Regions from separate parts of the Actinomadura coerulea genome, predicted to be linked through region 1. Evidence: riboswitches for the same ligand, from Rfam matches in the RefSeq annotation. Region 1 holds a riboswitch; each other region holds the start of a gene.
What was found. Region 1 has a riboswitch for cyclic di-AMP ahead of BKA00_RS02840 (CHAP domain-containing protein). Riboswitches for the same ligand answer to the same signal wherever they lie in the genome.
Positions count from the first base shown of each region.

Region 1 (3,195 bases):
TACCGGTCGGCGACCATCCGGCAGGCGAGCCAGGCCTCCTGGTAGGCCTGCGAGAGGCGGGGGGAGCCGCCGGCGAACGCGTCGGCGGACGGCAGCGCGGACGGCGCGCGCCCGGCGGAGACCTCGCGGCGCAGCTCGCCCGCCGCCGACCGGGTGCTGATCTTGACGCGCCGGTAGCCGACGTAGTCCGCGAAGCCCTCGATCAGCCACAGCGGGGTGCGCCCGTCGCGGGCGCCGCCGGTGGCGACGTGGGTGAGCTCGTGGGCGAGGACGACGTCGCGGCCCAGCTCGTTGAGGCGGCCGAAGGTGCCGGGGGAGACGATGACGCGGTCCTCGCCCCGGCCGTTCCCGGCGGCCGGGGCCACGGCGGCGAGCGCGGCGATCTGGCCGAGGCTCTGCCCGGGGCCGGCGAGCGCGGAGGCGAGGGTCGCGTCGGCGGGGACGAGCGCGACGACCCGCTGCGCCCACCCCGTGCCGACCACGGACGTCACGACCGGGACGGCCGCGTCCAGCCGCGCGGCGATGCCGCCGAGGCCGGGGCCGTCGCCGATGACCAGGCTCGTGCGGCCCCTGACCACCGCCAGGGGGCCGCAGTCCCAGATGTCGGTGTCGTCGGCGAGGCCGCGGGACGTCCCGTCGCCGACGATCGTCCACGCGCCGCCCCGCGGGGCCAGCGTGAGGTAGCGGGTGCGGGCCACGTCGCCCCGGTCGAAGCCGCGCAGCCTGTAGCGCACCTCGACGCGGACGACGGCGGTCTCGCCGTCCACGGCCTCGGTGGTGACGACGCGCTCCCGCCAGCCTTCCAGGGGCAGCTTGCGAAGGTTTCCGTACACGCGTGACTGGGTGTCCTGGAAGGCGGCGGGGGCGCTGCCCACCGTGGCGAGGAACGCCACGCGGTCGCCGTCGCGGACGGCGCGGGCGCGGTTGGCGAGAACGGCGGAGGCCATGGCCGAGCTGAACGTCCCGGCGGTGGGGGAGCCGGGAGCGCCGGCGACCGCCGCGCCGCCGCCGGAGCGCCGGCCGGCGAGGCCGGCGCCTCCGGCGAGGAGGGCGGCGGCCCCGCCCGCGCCGAGCGCGAGGACCCTGCGCCGCGTCACGGGGGCGTCCTGCCCGGGGCCTTCCTCCATGGGCGCGATCCTATGCAGGGCGCGGGGCGGGGGGCGCCGTCACGACCGGTAGTCGGGGTAGCCGTAGCCGACGACGACGTCTGTGGAACGTTCCTTTATGCGGACGGCGTTGTCGGTGTTGCCCTCGACGGTCTCGATCGTGCCGTCGTCGACCTTCTTGATCACCATGCCGACGTGCTCGATGTCGTCGACGGACTCGCCGCCGTCCCATGCGAAGAAGACGATCGCGCCGGGCCTCGGCTCGGTGCCCCAGCGGCCGTGCTCCTGGAACCACTGGGCGTGGGCGACCGTCCAGGCGTCGCTGCCGACCTGGTCGCTGAAGCCGATCTGCTCGCCCACCCAGGAGACGAACATGTCGCACCAGTTCGCGTCGCCGTAGCCGCTGAGGGAGCCGCCGTCGCGCGCGAGCGTCTCCCGCGCGCGGGACGTGGCCATGTACCACTCCTGGAACTTGGTCTCGCCGCCGCCGTCCTCCTCGATGCCCACCTGCGACCGGGCGAGCTCGATGGCCTGCGCGGCGGTGGGCCGCGACTTCGCGGGGGCCTTCGCGGCGGCCTTCTGCGAGGTCCTCGCCGCCGGCTGCTCGGGCCGGGCCCTCTTCGCCGGGGCCTTCGAGCCGGTGGTCTCGGGCTCGCCTTCGGACGCCCGCCCCGGTGTGCGCCCGGCTGGGGCGCCGGGCGCCGCCGGGCCGGGGACCAGGTCGGCCGCGGCGGCGGACCTCACCGGGGCGGAGCCGAACGGCAGGACCGACGCCTGCGCGGTGGCCGCGGCGGTGCCGAGCACGGCGGCGCCGACGATCATGCCGCCGGTCGTCCGCCACGTGAGGGACAGGGGATTCGGCTTGCGGTGCCTGCCGGGGTTCTTCTTGCAGTGCGCGCGTGGCACGGGGGGATCTCCTCGACTTCCATGCCGCCTACCGGGTTAGCTGACGGGTTCGGGCGTGGAAGCCGCCCTACGGCCCGCGAAGGCAGGCCGATTCACCCCGAAAAGGACGCAGTGGGTCCCCGGTTCCACGGCGGCCGCGCATGCGGGGCACGGCGGTCCGCGGATTCGGCGGTGACGTGCCCGGGGGCGGGCACGCCGGTTCGGATGGGGAATTCTCGGCGGGCGGAAGCGCCCGCGGAGTGAAGGGGGTGGGGGCGTGGCCGCGTGGCGGCCACGCCCCAGGTAACGCTGCGGGATTCACTCCTTCTCTTCCAGACGCCTACCGGGTTAGCTGACGGGTTCGGGCGTGGAAGTGGCCCTACGGCGGCTCTCGCCGGACTGCCGGGAGAGACGCGCCGATTCACCCCGGGTGCCGGAATGCCCGTCCGGAGGGGTTCTCCGGACTCCGGCGAATATGGGTCCCCGGTTCCGCGCTGAAGCGGATTCGGCGCTGCCGCTGCGATCCTGGGGGCGAGATGGGGCCCGGCGCGGGACCTGTCTCCCGCGTGCGAACGAGCGGCGCCTTGTGTTGTGGGCGGACGGCGGCCCGTCTCCGGGGACCGTCCGGGGCCTGCCCCGTGTACGCCATCGTGGCTGCGCGCTCAGCGCCATGCACGCTGCGGGCGTGCGCACGGTGGACGGGGCCGGCCGGGTCTGCGTCGAGACCGTGCGGCGCCTTCGGGCGCCGCGGGACGGCACGTGGGGCGTGCCGCCTGGGGGTGGGGCGCGTGGCTCGCGCCGCCGTCACGCGGGTGCTGGATGCGCCGCGTGGGACCGGGGCGCCTGGTGGGCGCCGCGGGTCCACGGCGTCTGGAGGGCGCCGTGAGTGGTGCAAAGGTACCAAAACCCCAAAAGAAGGCAAACCCCCCCAAAATCGACAACGGACCAGGTCAAGCCTGGTCCGTTGTCGATGGAGGTCCCGTGACGCCTGTGGAGCAGGGGGTCAGGGGGTGCGTCAGGGGCGCCCGGCGCCGTAGAAGTTGCTCTTGTAGTAGCCGGAGCTGATGTCGCTGATCTTGACGACGTCGCCGGTGTGCGGGGCGTGGATCATCTTGCCGCCGCCCACGTAGAGGCCGACGTGGCCGAGGTTGCTGAAGAACACCAGGTCACCGGGCTGCATGTTGTTCCAGGCGACCCGCTTGGA
Region 1 covers NZ_JACHMQ010000001.1:600,569-603,763, forward strand. Annotated here, with positions in the region: gene BKA00_RS02835 (hypothetical protein) at 1-1,127, opposite strand, end outside; gene BKA00_RS02840 (CHAP domain-containing protein) at 1,167-2,012, opposite strand; cyclic di-AMP (ydaO/yuaA leader) riboswitch at 2,022-2,193, opposite strand; cyclic di-AMP (ydaO/yuaA leader) riboswitch at 2,314-2,512, opposite strand; gene BKA00_RS02845 (C40 family peptidase) at 3,007-3,195, opposite strand, start outside.

Region 2 (3,195 bases), 4.8 Mb from region 1:
TGCGGCCACCTCCGGCCAAGCGCGCGAGACAGAAAAGGAATCCGATGATCTAAGTCCGGAACGGTCCGGACCCGGCAACCCAACGCGCGTACAGATCGAGGCCCAACCCGTGCCTGTGCAGCGGACGGCTGCATCCCCGCGGTCATCACCACGGACGAGGGAGGACGGAGTGGAAACAGCCACACTCGCACGTCGTGGCACCGACGATTTCGGGCTGAGCGAGGAAGAGATCCGGCTGCTCGCCCAGATCGCCAGCGGTGTCACCGCCGATGTGGCGGCACGCAAGCTGGAACTGAGCGCTCGGACCTTGCGGCGCCGGCTGCGGACGATCTGCGACCGGCTGGAGGTCAACACCCCTATCGAGGCCGTGGTGTGGGCGGCCCGGAGGCAGCTCATCTAGCTAAGCACCCCCGACGCTCGCCAGGGGACGGCGAGCGTCATCCGGAGAGAACGGCGGCTCATCCGAATTCCGTCCGACCCCGCAGCGGCGGCGCCCGCGCCCTGGCAGGTAGGTCCCTGCAGAAGGCGTCGCCGCGGACGGCGTTCGGGCCTGACGGCCACAGGCCCGCAGGTCCACGGATCCGCCCCGGCCTCCGGCGAGCACGACCCCACGAGACTCTCGGCCGGCGCACCCCCGGCTCGGCCGAGCCGGCCGGTGCCGGCGGTCAGTGGGGCGGCGGAGTCCTAGAGCCTGTCTCGAAGTAGTCTCCGACACGCGCGCGAACGCGTGACCTGGCCGGTGGAGCGAAGCCGGAGGCGAGCGGAGCCGAGCAGATCGCGAAGTGATGCCGCGTTCGTCCAGGCCCGGTCACGTAGCGGGCCGCCAGGCGAGCGAAGCGGGCCGGGACTGTGAAACGCAGCCTAGGCGACCCGGACGCCGCCGGCGAAGGGGCGCCCGTTCATGGAGGCGATCTTCACGACGTCTCCGGTGTGCGGGGCGTGCAGCATCTTGTCGCCGCCGATGTAGATCCCCATGTGGTGCAGGTCGGCGTGGAAGAAGACGAGGTCGCCCGGCTGAAGCTCGCCGCGCGACACGTGCGTCCCGGCGTTCCACTGGCTGCCGGTGTAGTGCGGCAGGTTGATGCCGACCTGCTTGTAGGCCCACATCGTCAGGCCGGAGCAGTCGAAGGTGCTCGGGCCGGCGGCGCCCCACACGTACGGGCGGCCGATCTTGCTCATCGCGTACCGGAGCGCCTGCGCGGCCTTGCCGGTGCCGATGACGGGCAGCTTGGCCAGCTGGGTCGGGTCCTTGTCGACGAGCTTGCCGCGGATCTTCTCGTAGGCGTCCGTGATCTTCGTGCGCTGCGAGTCGAGCTGCGTCTTCAGGTCCTTCACCTGCTTGGCGCGGGCCTCGGCCGACTTGCGGGCCCGCTGGGCGGACTGCATGGCCTGCATCAGCCCGAGCACCTGGGTGCTGTCCTGCTTGGCGAAGTAGTGGAGGGTCGCGGCCTGGTCGAGGACGGACTGCGGGTCCTGGGAGGCGACGAACGACACCGCGGGGTCGGAGCCGCCCTGCATGTAGCTCGTCGCGGCGAGGGATCCGACCTTCTGGCGGAGCACCTCCAGCGCCTTCTCCTGCCGCTTGGCGTTCTCCGTGGCGACCTTGGCGGCGCGCTGCGACTGGGCGAGCCGGACCTTGAGCCCGTTGTACTGCTCGGTGAGCTGCTCCAGCTGGTCGGCGAGCTTGAGCGCCTTGGTGCGCAGCTCCTTGGCGGAGGGCTCGGGGTCGGCGTGCGCGACGGCGATCGCGTGCGGGGCGATCGCGTGCGGGGCGGTCGAGACGACGGCGAGCGCGCCGACCACGATGACCGCGCGCCCACGGAAGTGTGAAAGGGAAGCATGCCGCGATCGCTTCACGAATACTCCTCTCCTCAGCCGCCTACCGGGTGAGCTGACGGGTTGGGGCCGGAGCGGCCCGTCCGCGTCCGCGAGCGAACCGATCGCCCCGCGAAAGCGGATTCACCCCTCACGGTCGGTCGCTCAGGGGCGAATCCCCGAACGCTCCCGAAAGTGGGTCCCCGGCTCCTCGGGCGGCTGGCTGCGACCCGTGGGACTCGGCGGATCGGCCTCCGTCCTGCGGTGGGCCGATGTCAGCGCAGGACACTAACGGACCCCGCATTGGATGCCAACCAGAACATGCGAATTCGCAGGTCACGCGGCGCGGTGAACGAGGGAGGCGCCGGATGGGCCGCGCCCCGCGCCCCGTCCCGGGCCGCTTCTCGGGTGGACCCGGGGAGTGTCTAGTCCCTTTTATCTAGTCACTCGCGCGCGGTGCTCGGCGCTGGTGGGCGGGAGGGCGTTCCCTGGCGGGCCGAGACGTTCGATAATCTCGCCTGTTTGTGGAAGTCGTGATCCGGCGTGCCCGCACCGCCGACGTCCAGGAGATCCGCAGGCTCGTCGACCTGTACGCCGGGTCGGGGCGTCGCCTGCTGAAGAAGACGACCGTCAAGCTGTACGAGGACGTCCAGGAGTTCTGGGTCGCCGAGGACATCCAGCACGGGACGCCCGGGCCGGTCATCGGCTGCGGCGCCCTCCACATCATGTGGGAGGACCTCGCGGAGGTCCGCTCGGTCGCCGTGGACAAGGGATGCGAGGGACGGGGAATCGGGCACCGGATCGTGACCCGCCTCTTGGAGAACGCCCGTGAACTCGGCGTGCGAAGGGTGTTCTGCCTTACCTTCGAGGTGGAGTTCTTCGCTCGCCACGGCTTCCAGCAGATCCTGGGGACTCCGGTGTCGCCAGAGGTGTATGAGGAACTTCTCCGCTCCTACGACGAAGGCGTGGCAGAGTTCTTGGACCTCGACCGGGTCAAGCCGAATACGTTGGGCAACACCCGGATGCTGCTTCGCCTGGAGGACTGACCCTAATGAGCGATTCCCACCACCGCGGGGGGCCTTACCAGCCACAGCAGGGGCAGGGTTCCTACGGCCCGCCCCCTCCGTACCAAGGTTCTCAGTGGCAGCAACCACAGCAGCAGTCGTCCCAGCAGCAGTGGCAGCAACAGCCACAGGAGCAATGGCAGACGCAACAGCAGCAGTGGAACCAGCAGCCCGGCTATGACGACTACGGCTCGTACGACGACGGCGGTGATGTGTCGCTGGCGCCGATCCACCGTAGGGCGGGCGCGCGAATCATTGACAACGCGCTCGTCGCGGTCTTCGGGTTCGCCCTCGTCCTGCCGGTGACGATCGGCGC
Region 2 covers NZ_JACHMQ010000001.1:5,443,227-5,446,421, reverse strand. Annotated here, with positions in the region: gene BKA00_RS25025 (transcriptional regulator) at 170-400, shown strand; gene BKA00_RS40580 (C40 family peptidase) at 862-1,857, opposite strand; cyclic di-AMP (ydaO/yuaA leader) riboswitch at 1,861-2,070, opposite strand; gene BKA00_RS25015 (amino-acid N-acetyltransferase) at 2,340-2,861, shown strand; gene BKA00_RS25010 (RDD family protein) at 2,867-3,195, shown strand, end outside.
Region 2: linked by a shared signal. The riboswitch ahead of BKA00_RS40580 (C40 family peptidase) and the one ahead of BKA00_RS02840 (CHAP domain-containing protein) in region 1 are both predicted to bind cyclic di-AMP.

Region 3 (3,195 bases), 6.2 Mb from region 1:
GGATCATCATCTGCGCGAACATGACGTCCTGGCCGTTGTGCGGTCCGGCCTGGGCGCCGCCCGGAGACGCCGAGTGGGCGGGCATGGAGTGGGCGGGCATGGAGTGAGCGGGCATCGAGTGGCCGGTCGAGGCGCCGTTGTCGTCGCCGTCGCCGCACGCGGCCAGGGCGATCGCCAGGGCCGGGACGGTGATGAGCGCGAACGCTCGCTTCATGGTGGTGGGCCTTCCGTGTCGAGTGCTGTGATCGGTGGTCGGCGGCGGCGCCCGTTTCCGGGCGCCGCTGGACCTGTCACAGCCTCAGCACGCTCAGCTCGTGCAGGGACGGTCTCGGCGGCGGCCGTCCGACCGGCGGGATCCGCACCCGCGCCGGCCTCGACACGGCCGCCGGCGGCGACCTCCGCAGGCGCAGCGCGAGGAGGGCCGCGATGAGCGCGAGCGCGAGCATGGTCAGCATGGCCAGGCAGACCTGGCCGCCGGGATGGTCCGGGTGGCGGTCGGAGTGATGGCCGCCGGGCCGGTCGTCCTGGGGCGGGCGGTGCCCCGTCACCGCCTCGGTGACGGGGGCCGCGTGCCCGGCGGTCATGGACGCCAGCGGAACGCCGCTCATCTCCGCCGGGCCCGACGTGGCCTGGAAGCCGTGCATCGCCAGCAGGCCGAGGAGCACGAGTAGGCCGGAGAGCACGAGTAGGCCGGAGAGCACGGGCAGGCCGGACGCCGGGTGGAGGACGCCCCGGCGCCCAGGGCGTCCCACCCGCCGTTCCGCGTTCGCGCCGTCCCCCGCGGGGAGGCCGCCGACGTGCGTTCTCATCTCGGATACCAGGGTAGCGACGGGTGACCGGCGGTCACCGCTCGGTCACCAGGCCAGGTGCCATCGAGGGTCAGGCGACCCGGACTCCGCCGGCGAAGGGGCGGCCGGCGATCGGCGCGATCTTGACGACGTCGCCGGTCTGCGGCGCGTGGACCATGTTGCCGTTGCCGATGTACATGCCCATGTGGTGCAGGTCGCTGTGGAAGAACACCAGGTCGCCGGGCTTGAGCTGGCTCATGCTCACGTGGGTCCCGGCGTTGTACTGGCTGCCGGTGTAGTGGCCGAGGGTGATGCCGACCTGCGCGTAGGCGTACAGGGTCAGGCCGGAGCAGTCGAAGCCCTTGATGTTGGCGCCCTGCGCGGTGCCGTAGCTCGGGCCGGAGGCGTTGCCGCCACCCCAGGAGTAGGGCACGCCCTGCTGGGCCAGGGCGGCCCGGACGGCCGTCATGGCCTTGGCCGAGGCCCCGCCGGAGTTGATGTTGGGGATCGAGCCGGGCCGCGTACCGGCGGTCTTGAAGGTGCCGAGCTGCTTCTCGACCTTCTTGAGCTTGATCTGGAGTTCCCGGCGCTTCTTCCTCGCCTCGCCGGTGAGCGCGCGCACCTGGGCGGCGCGCTGCTCGGCGGCCTTGCGGGACCGGTCGGCGCCCTGCATCACCTGGAGCATCTGCGTGATGCGGACGTCGTTCTGCTTGGCGAAGTAGTTGAGGGTGGCCGACTGGTCCAGGACGGCCTGCGGGTCGGAGGACGAGGCGAAGGTGATGGCCGGGTCCGCCGGGCCGTTCTTGTAGCTGTCGGCCGCGATCTTCGCCATGCGCTCGCGCGCCTCGTCCAGGGCCTTCTGCTGGCGCAGGGCGCTGCTCTTGGCGAGCTTCGCGGCGTGCTCGGCCTGCTTGAGGCGCTCGCGCAGGCCGTTGTACTGCTCGCTGAGCTTCTCGGCCTCGTCGGCGAGCTTCTCCTGCTGCGCGGTCAGTTGCTTGCGCGTCGGCTTGGGCTCGGCGTGGGCGGGCGCGGGCGCGAGAAGGCCGGCGGACAGCGCGAGGGCGGCCGTCCATGCCGTGCCGGTGCGGATCCTGCGGCGGGCTGTCGTTCGGGTACCGGCAGCTCGTCGCTGCATGCGGTGTCCTCTCCTGTACCGCCTACCGGGTCAGCTGACGGGTTCGGGCCGGAGTCGCCCTACCGTCCCGCGGGACGGATTCACCCCTGAAGATCGGGTCCCCGGTTCCCCGGACGGAGCCGTCCGCGGGATTCGGCGCGGTCGCCGGCCGTCCCCGGCGGGGACGTCGGACCGTGACCTCCTACGGAGCGTAGGAGGTTTACGGTCGGTTCGCCACCGGAGCGGAGGATTTCCCCAAAAGCCACATACCGCCTCCGCAGGGCCGGGCTCAGCACGTCGCGGCGAGTTCGGCGACCGCCGCGGCACCGGTCAGGAGCGGCGCGGCGACCGCCGCCACCGCGAAGAGGCCGGCCGCGAGCCGGACGGCGCGGCGCGGCCTCGCCGGAGCGCCCTCCAACCGCAGCACCCGCTCCATCAGCGCCCCGGCGGCCGGCGTGCCCGCCGCGCCGAGCGCCCCCGCGCCGGCGGGCGCCGCCGAGAGCCGGCACAGCGCGTCGACCAGCGGCCCGCTCCCGTGGACGCGGACCGCGGCGTCGTCCGCGGCCATCTCCAGCAGCAGCGGCAGCCGCGCCCTCGCGCGCCGGACGGTCGGCAGCCACGGCAGCATGGCGTGGACCAGGTCCAGGGCCAGCAGGAGCACGTGGTGGCGCTGGCGCAGATGCGCCCGCTCGTGCGCCAGGACGGCGCCGAGCTCCTCGGCGCTGAGCGCCTGCTGGGCCCCGGTGCTGACCACGATCGCGCGGTGCCGGGACGGCAGCGAGTACGCGACGGGGACGGGGTGGTCGAGGACGAGGACGTCCGGGTGGCGGCGGTCCTCGCGGGCGACGAGCCGCAGCATCTCCCGGTGCCGGCGGCGGTGGCGCACGGCCCGGCCGAGCCTCGGCAGGCCGCGGGCGAGCACGGCCGCGCAGGCCGCGGCGAGGACGGCGGTCGCGACGGCCGCGGCGGCGGTGGCGAGACGGCCGTGGTGGGGAAGGCAGTCGCGCAGCCGGGACAGGAGCCCGTGACCGGGTCCCGGCGGCGCGAGCAGCCCCGCCGCCGCGATCCCCGCCGCGGCGATGAACGTCCCGGCGAGGGCGGCCGTCCAGCAGGCGATGGCCGCCCCCGGGCCGACGGCCGCGCGCCTGAGGAGGTCGAGGACCGGCCCCGCCGCGCACCCCAGCAGGACCACCGCGACGACCAGGGCCGCCACCAGCGGGATCACGCGTCCTCGTCCGCGGTCCGCCGACGCAGGGCGTCCAGGAGGTGCCGGGCGTCCTCCGGCGGGACGCT
Region 3 covers NZ_JACHMQ010000001.1:6,799,234-6,802,428, reverse strand. Annotated here, with positions in the region: gene BKA00_RS31565 (DUF305 domain-containing protein) at 1-214, opposite strand, end outside; gene BKA00_RS31560 (DUF6153 family protein) at 291-809, opposite strand; gene BKA00_RS31555 (NlpC/P60 family protein) at 880-1,923, opposite strand; cyclic di-AMP (ydaO/yuaA leader) riboswitch at 1,927-2,071, opposite strand; gene BKA00_RS31550 (M56 family metallopeptidase) at 2,192-3,127, opposite strand; gene BKA00_RS31545 (BlaI/MecI/CopY family transcriptional regulator) at 3,124-3,195, opposite strand, start outside.
Region 3: linked by a shared signal. The riboswitch ahead of BKA00_RS31555 (NlpC/P60 family protein) and the one ahead of BKA00_RS02840 (CHAP domain-containing protein) in region 1 are both predicted to bind cyclic di-AMP.

Region 4 (3,195 bases), 2.0 Mb from region 1:
CGACGGCTCGCCCGGTCCGCGGTCCCCGACGAAGCCGGTGACGCTGCGCCCGTGGTAGGTGACCTTCACCTTGGTGTGCAAAGGCCAGCTCGGGCTGGCGAACAGGCCCTTCTGCATCGGCTTGCCGCCCGCCGGGGCGCCGGTGTCGCCGTTCACGCCCGAGCCGTCGTCCCAGAAGTAGGACGCGGTGGTGCTGCCCGACAGGACGGTGTGGCTCTTCGGAGCGACCTTGCCGGTGGTGTGGCGGGGGGCCTTCGCGTCGCGCTGCCCGGCCGCCTTCTGCCCGGCCGCCTTCTTCCCGGTGACCTTCTTCCCGGTGAACTTCTTCCCGGTGAACTTCTTCCCGGCCACCTGCTGCTCGATCACCTGCTGCCCGGTGACCTTGTGCCCCGTGACCTGCTGCCCCGTGACCTTGTGTCCGGTGACCTGCTGCCCCGTGGCCTTATGCCCGGTGACCTGCTGCGCGGTGACCTTGTGCGCGGTCGGCTCGTCCGCCATGGCCTCATGGGCGGTCCCGGCCGCCACGCCCGTGACCAGCATGCCCGCGAGGGCGGTACCGATAAGGGCCTTGTCGAGGACTCGCTGCTGCATGTTCATCCTTTGCTCGGTGGTCCGGGCGCCGGGTCACGTCTTCGGGCGTGTAAGGCCCGCCGTTCGGGCATGACGGGTCCGGCGCACGGCACGGGCGTGCTCGCGACGTGGGTGTGATCGCGTGGGAACGGAGAAGGGGGGAGCACCACTGGACGGTGCGGGGTGAGGGGCCGCTGAGCGGCCCCGGCTCACCGGTACTGGGGGTAGCCGTAGCCGGCGACGGTGGAAGTGTCGCGGACCTTCTTCTTCACCGCGTCACCGGTGTTGCCCTCGATGGTGTTGATGGTGCCGTCGTGGTTGTCCTTCACGACGATGCCGACGTGCTCGACGCCCTTGATGCCGCCGCCGTTCCAGGCGAAGAAGACCACAGCGCCGGGCTTCGGGGTCTCGCCGAAGCGGCCGGTCTTCTTGAACCACTGGGCGTGGCTGACGGTGTAGGCGTCGGCGCCCATGCCCTTGGTGCCGGTGTGCTGGCCCAGCCAGGACACGAACATGTCGCACCAGGACTGGCCCTTGTAGACCGAGGCCTTCTTGGCACCGATGCGGTGGGCGTTCTGCTCGCCCAGCGGCGAGCCGACGTACCAGTCGTTGAACTTGCTGTTGCCCGACGCGTCCTCGTGGGTGCCGACCTGCGTGCGGGCGAGCTTGATGACGTCCTGCGCGGAGGCGCCGGCCGCGGCGCTCTGGCCGCTGGTCTTGGCGCCGTTGGCGTCGGCCTTGGAAACGGCGGCGACGTGCGCGGTGGTCGCGGGCTTGGTGTCCGCATGGGCGGACGGGGCGAGCGAGCCGAACCCGACCACACTTGCCAGGGAGAGGACGGCTCCCGCGGCGACGCGGGCGCCCAAGCGCTTGGTCAGGTCAAAGGTACGAGCGGTCATGCGAAGGTTCTCCTGAGTTCTTCCAGTCCGCCTACCGGGTTAGCTGTCGGGTTCGGGCGTGGAAGTGGCCCTACCGCGGCCCCGCGCACGGCGGGGGTGCGGATTCACCCCGGTGTTTCGGTGGGTCCCCGGCTCCGCTCGGCCGTGATCGGCTCTCTGCGGACTCGGCGGCGGACGTGCCTTGATCGGCCGTCCTGATGATCAGGGACTCGATGCGCCCTTCATGATCTGGTCGGGCGCTCCGGACGGGCTTTCCCGTCGGTCACACTCCCACAACAGGTTCAAGCGGCCCCATATTTCGTCAAGCACGTCCCAAAGACCCGGCCGACCAGCAAAGACTCCCTAAAACCCCCTAAACGCAGGGGATGCGGGCCAGTCAAGCCGGACCATAATTTTCCTCCGCCGCCGGCCGCTCACAACCGAGGCGACCACACACAACCACCCCACCTCGCCTGAAATTCGCGAACGAAGCAGCTCGTTGCCCTTGAGCTATCGGCGCTGATCTGAGCCGACCGGGTACCGAGCATGGAGACGAATCCCCCGCCGCCTACGGCGCTGCCGGACGCGCGTTGGTGAACAACGCCGGAGCCGGAGGAGCAAGCCGGAGGCACCGGGGACCGCCGGTCATCGCCCTTGGTCGAGTGGGCAGCGGAGCTGGAACATCAGGGCGATGATCATGAGTATGGCCGGGACGAGGGTGAAGCCGAGGAGCAGGGCGGTGTGGGCGGAGTCCGGCTGGGCCACGGTGTGGCCCTCGGTGGTGGAGACGAAGCCGCCGAGGGCGAGCACCGCGGAGTACACGTAGGGGCCGATGGCGGTGCCGCTGGCCTCGGTGGCGGTCCAGACGCCGGTGTAGGCGCCCGCCCGGGCCGTGCCGCGTGCCTCGGCGGCCGCGACGGCGTCCGGGACCATCGAGAACGCGAAGAGTTGGAGGCCGGCGAACGCGACGCCCAGTACGGCGACCACGGCGACGGCCGGTGTCGCACCGTAGCCGAGGAGAGGGGCCAGGGAGCCGGCGATGAAGACGGCCTGCGAGATCAGCAGGCCGCGTTGCTTGCCTATGCGCCGGGACAGCCCCGCCCAGGCGGGCCCCGCAACGACCGCCGGGCCGAGGAAGGCGCCCATGAACACCGCCGTGAGGCCGGTGTCCTCGAAGACGTACTCGGTATAGAAGGGCAGGGCGGCGAGGAACAGGTGCGTGGTGGTCCCGGTGAACAGGTAGGAGAGCGCCAGTGACCGGAAGCCGCGGTCCCGCCAGGCGATGGTGATGTCGCCGAGGGCGGAGTGGGCGCGTTCGGGCGGCGTCCGGAAACCGGCGTGTGCGGTGAGGCGCCGTACCCCCGCCAGTGAGACCAGGCCGGAGACGAGCATGACGCCGGAGAGGACCGTGGCCATCCGGGTGTAGTCGCCGCGTCCCCCCGCGGCCACCAGCGCGGGGGCCGCGGCACCGGCGCCGAGGAGCCCCAGGGTCAGGAAGAGCATGCGGAACATGAAGACGCGGGTGCGCTCGTGGTAGCCGACGCGCAGATCGGACGGTGTCGTCAGCAGCCCGGGCACGGTGACCCATACGCCCATCCCTACCGAGCCGGCGGCGTACGCGCAGAGGTCGCCCGTCCTGGTCCGCGGTTCGTCCTGGCCGGCGTCCGCGCCCTGGTCGCGCAGCGTGGTCATCCGGCGGACCGGTGCCGCGCGACGACGCCGGCGGCCAGTTCGGCGCCCTTGAACG
Region 4 covers NZ_JACHMQ010000001.1:2,642,110-2,645,304, forward strand. Annotated here, with positions in the region: gene BKA00_RS38815 (hypothetical protein) at 1-591, opposite strand, end outside; gene BKA00_RS12225 (CHAP domain-containing protein) at 780-1,469, opposite strand; cyclic di-AMP (ydaO/yuaA leader) riboswitch at 1,484-1,649, opposite strand; gene BKA00_RS12230 (MFS transporter) at 2,094-3,140, opposite strand; gene BKA00_RS12235 (SDR family NAD(P)-dependent oxidoreductase) at 3,137-3,195, opposite strand, start outside.
Region 4: linked by a shared signal. The riboswitch ahead of BKA00_RS12225 (CHAP domain-containing protein) and the one ahead of BKA00_RS02840 (CHAP domain-containing protein) in region 1 are both predicted to bind cyclic di-AMP.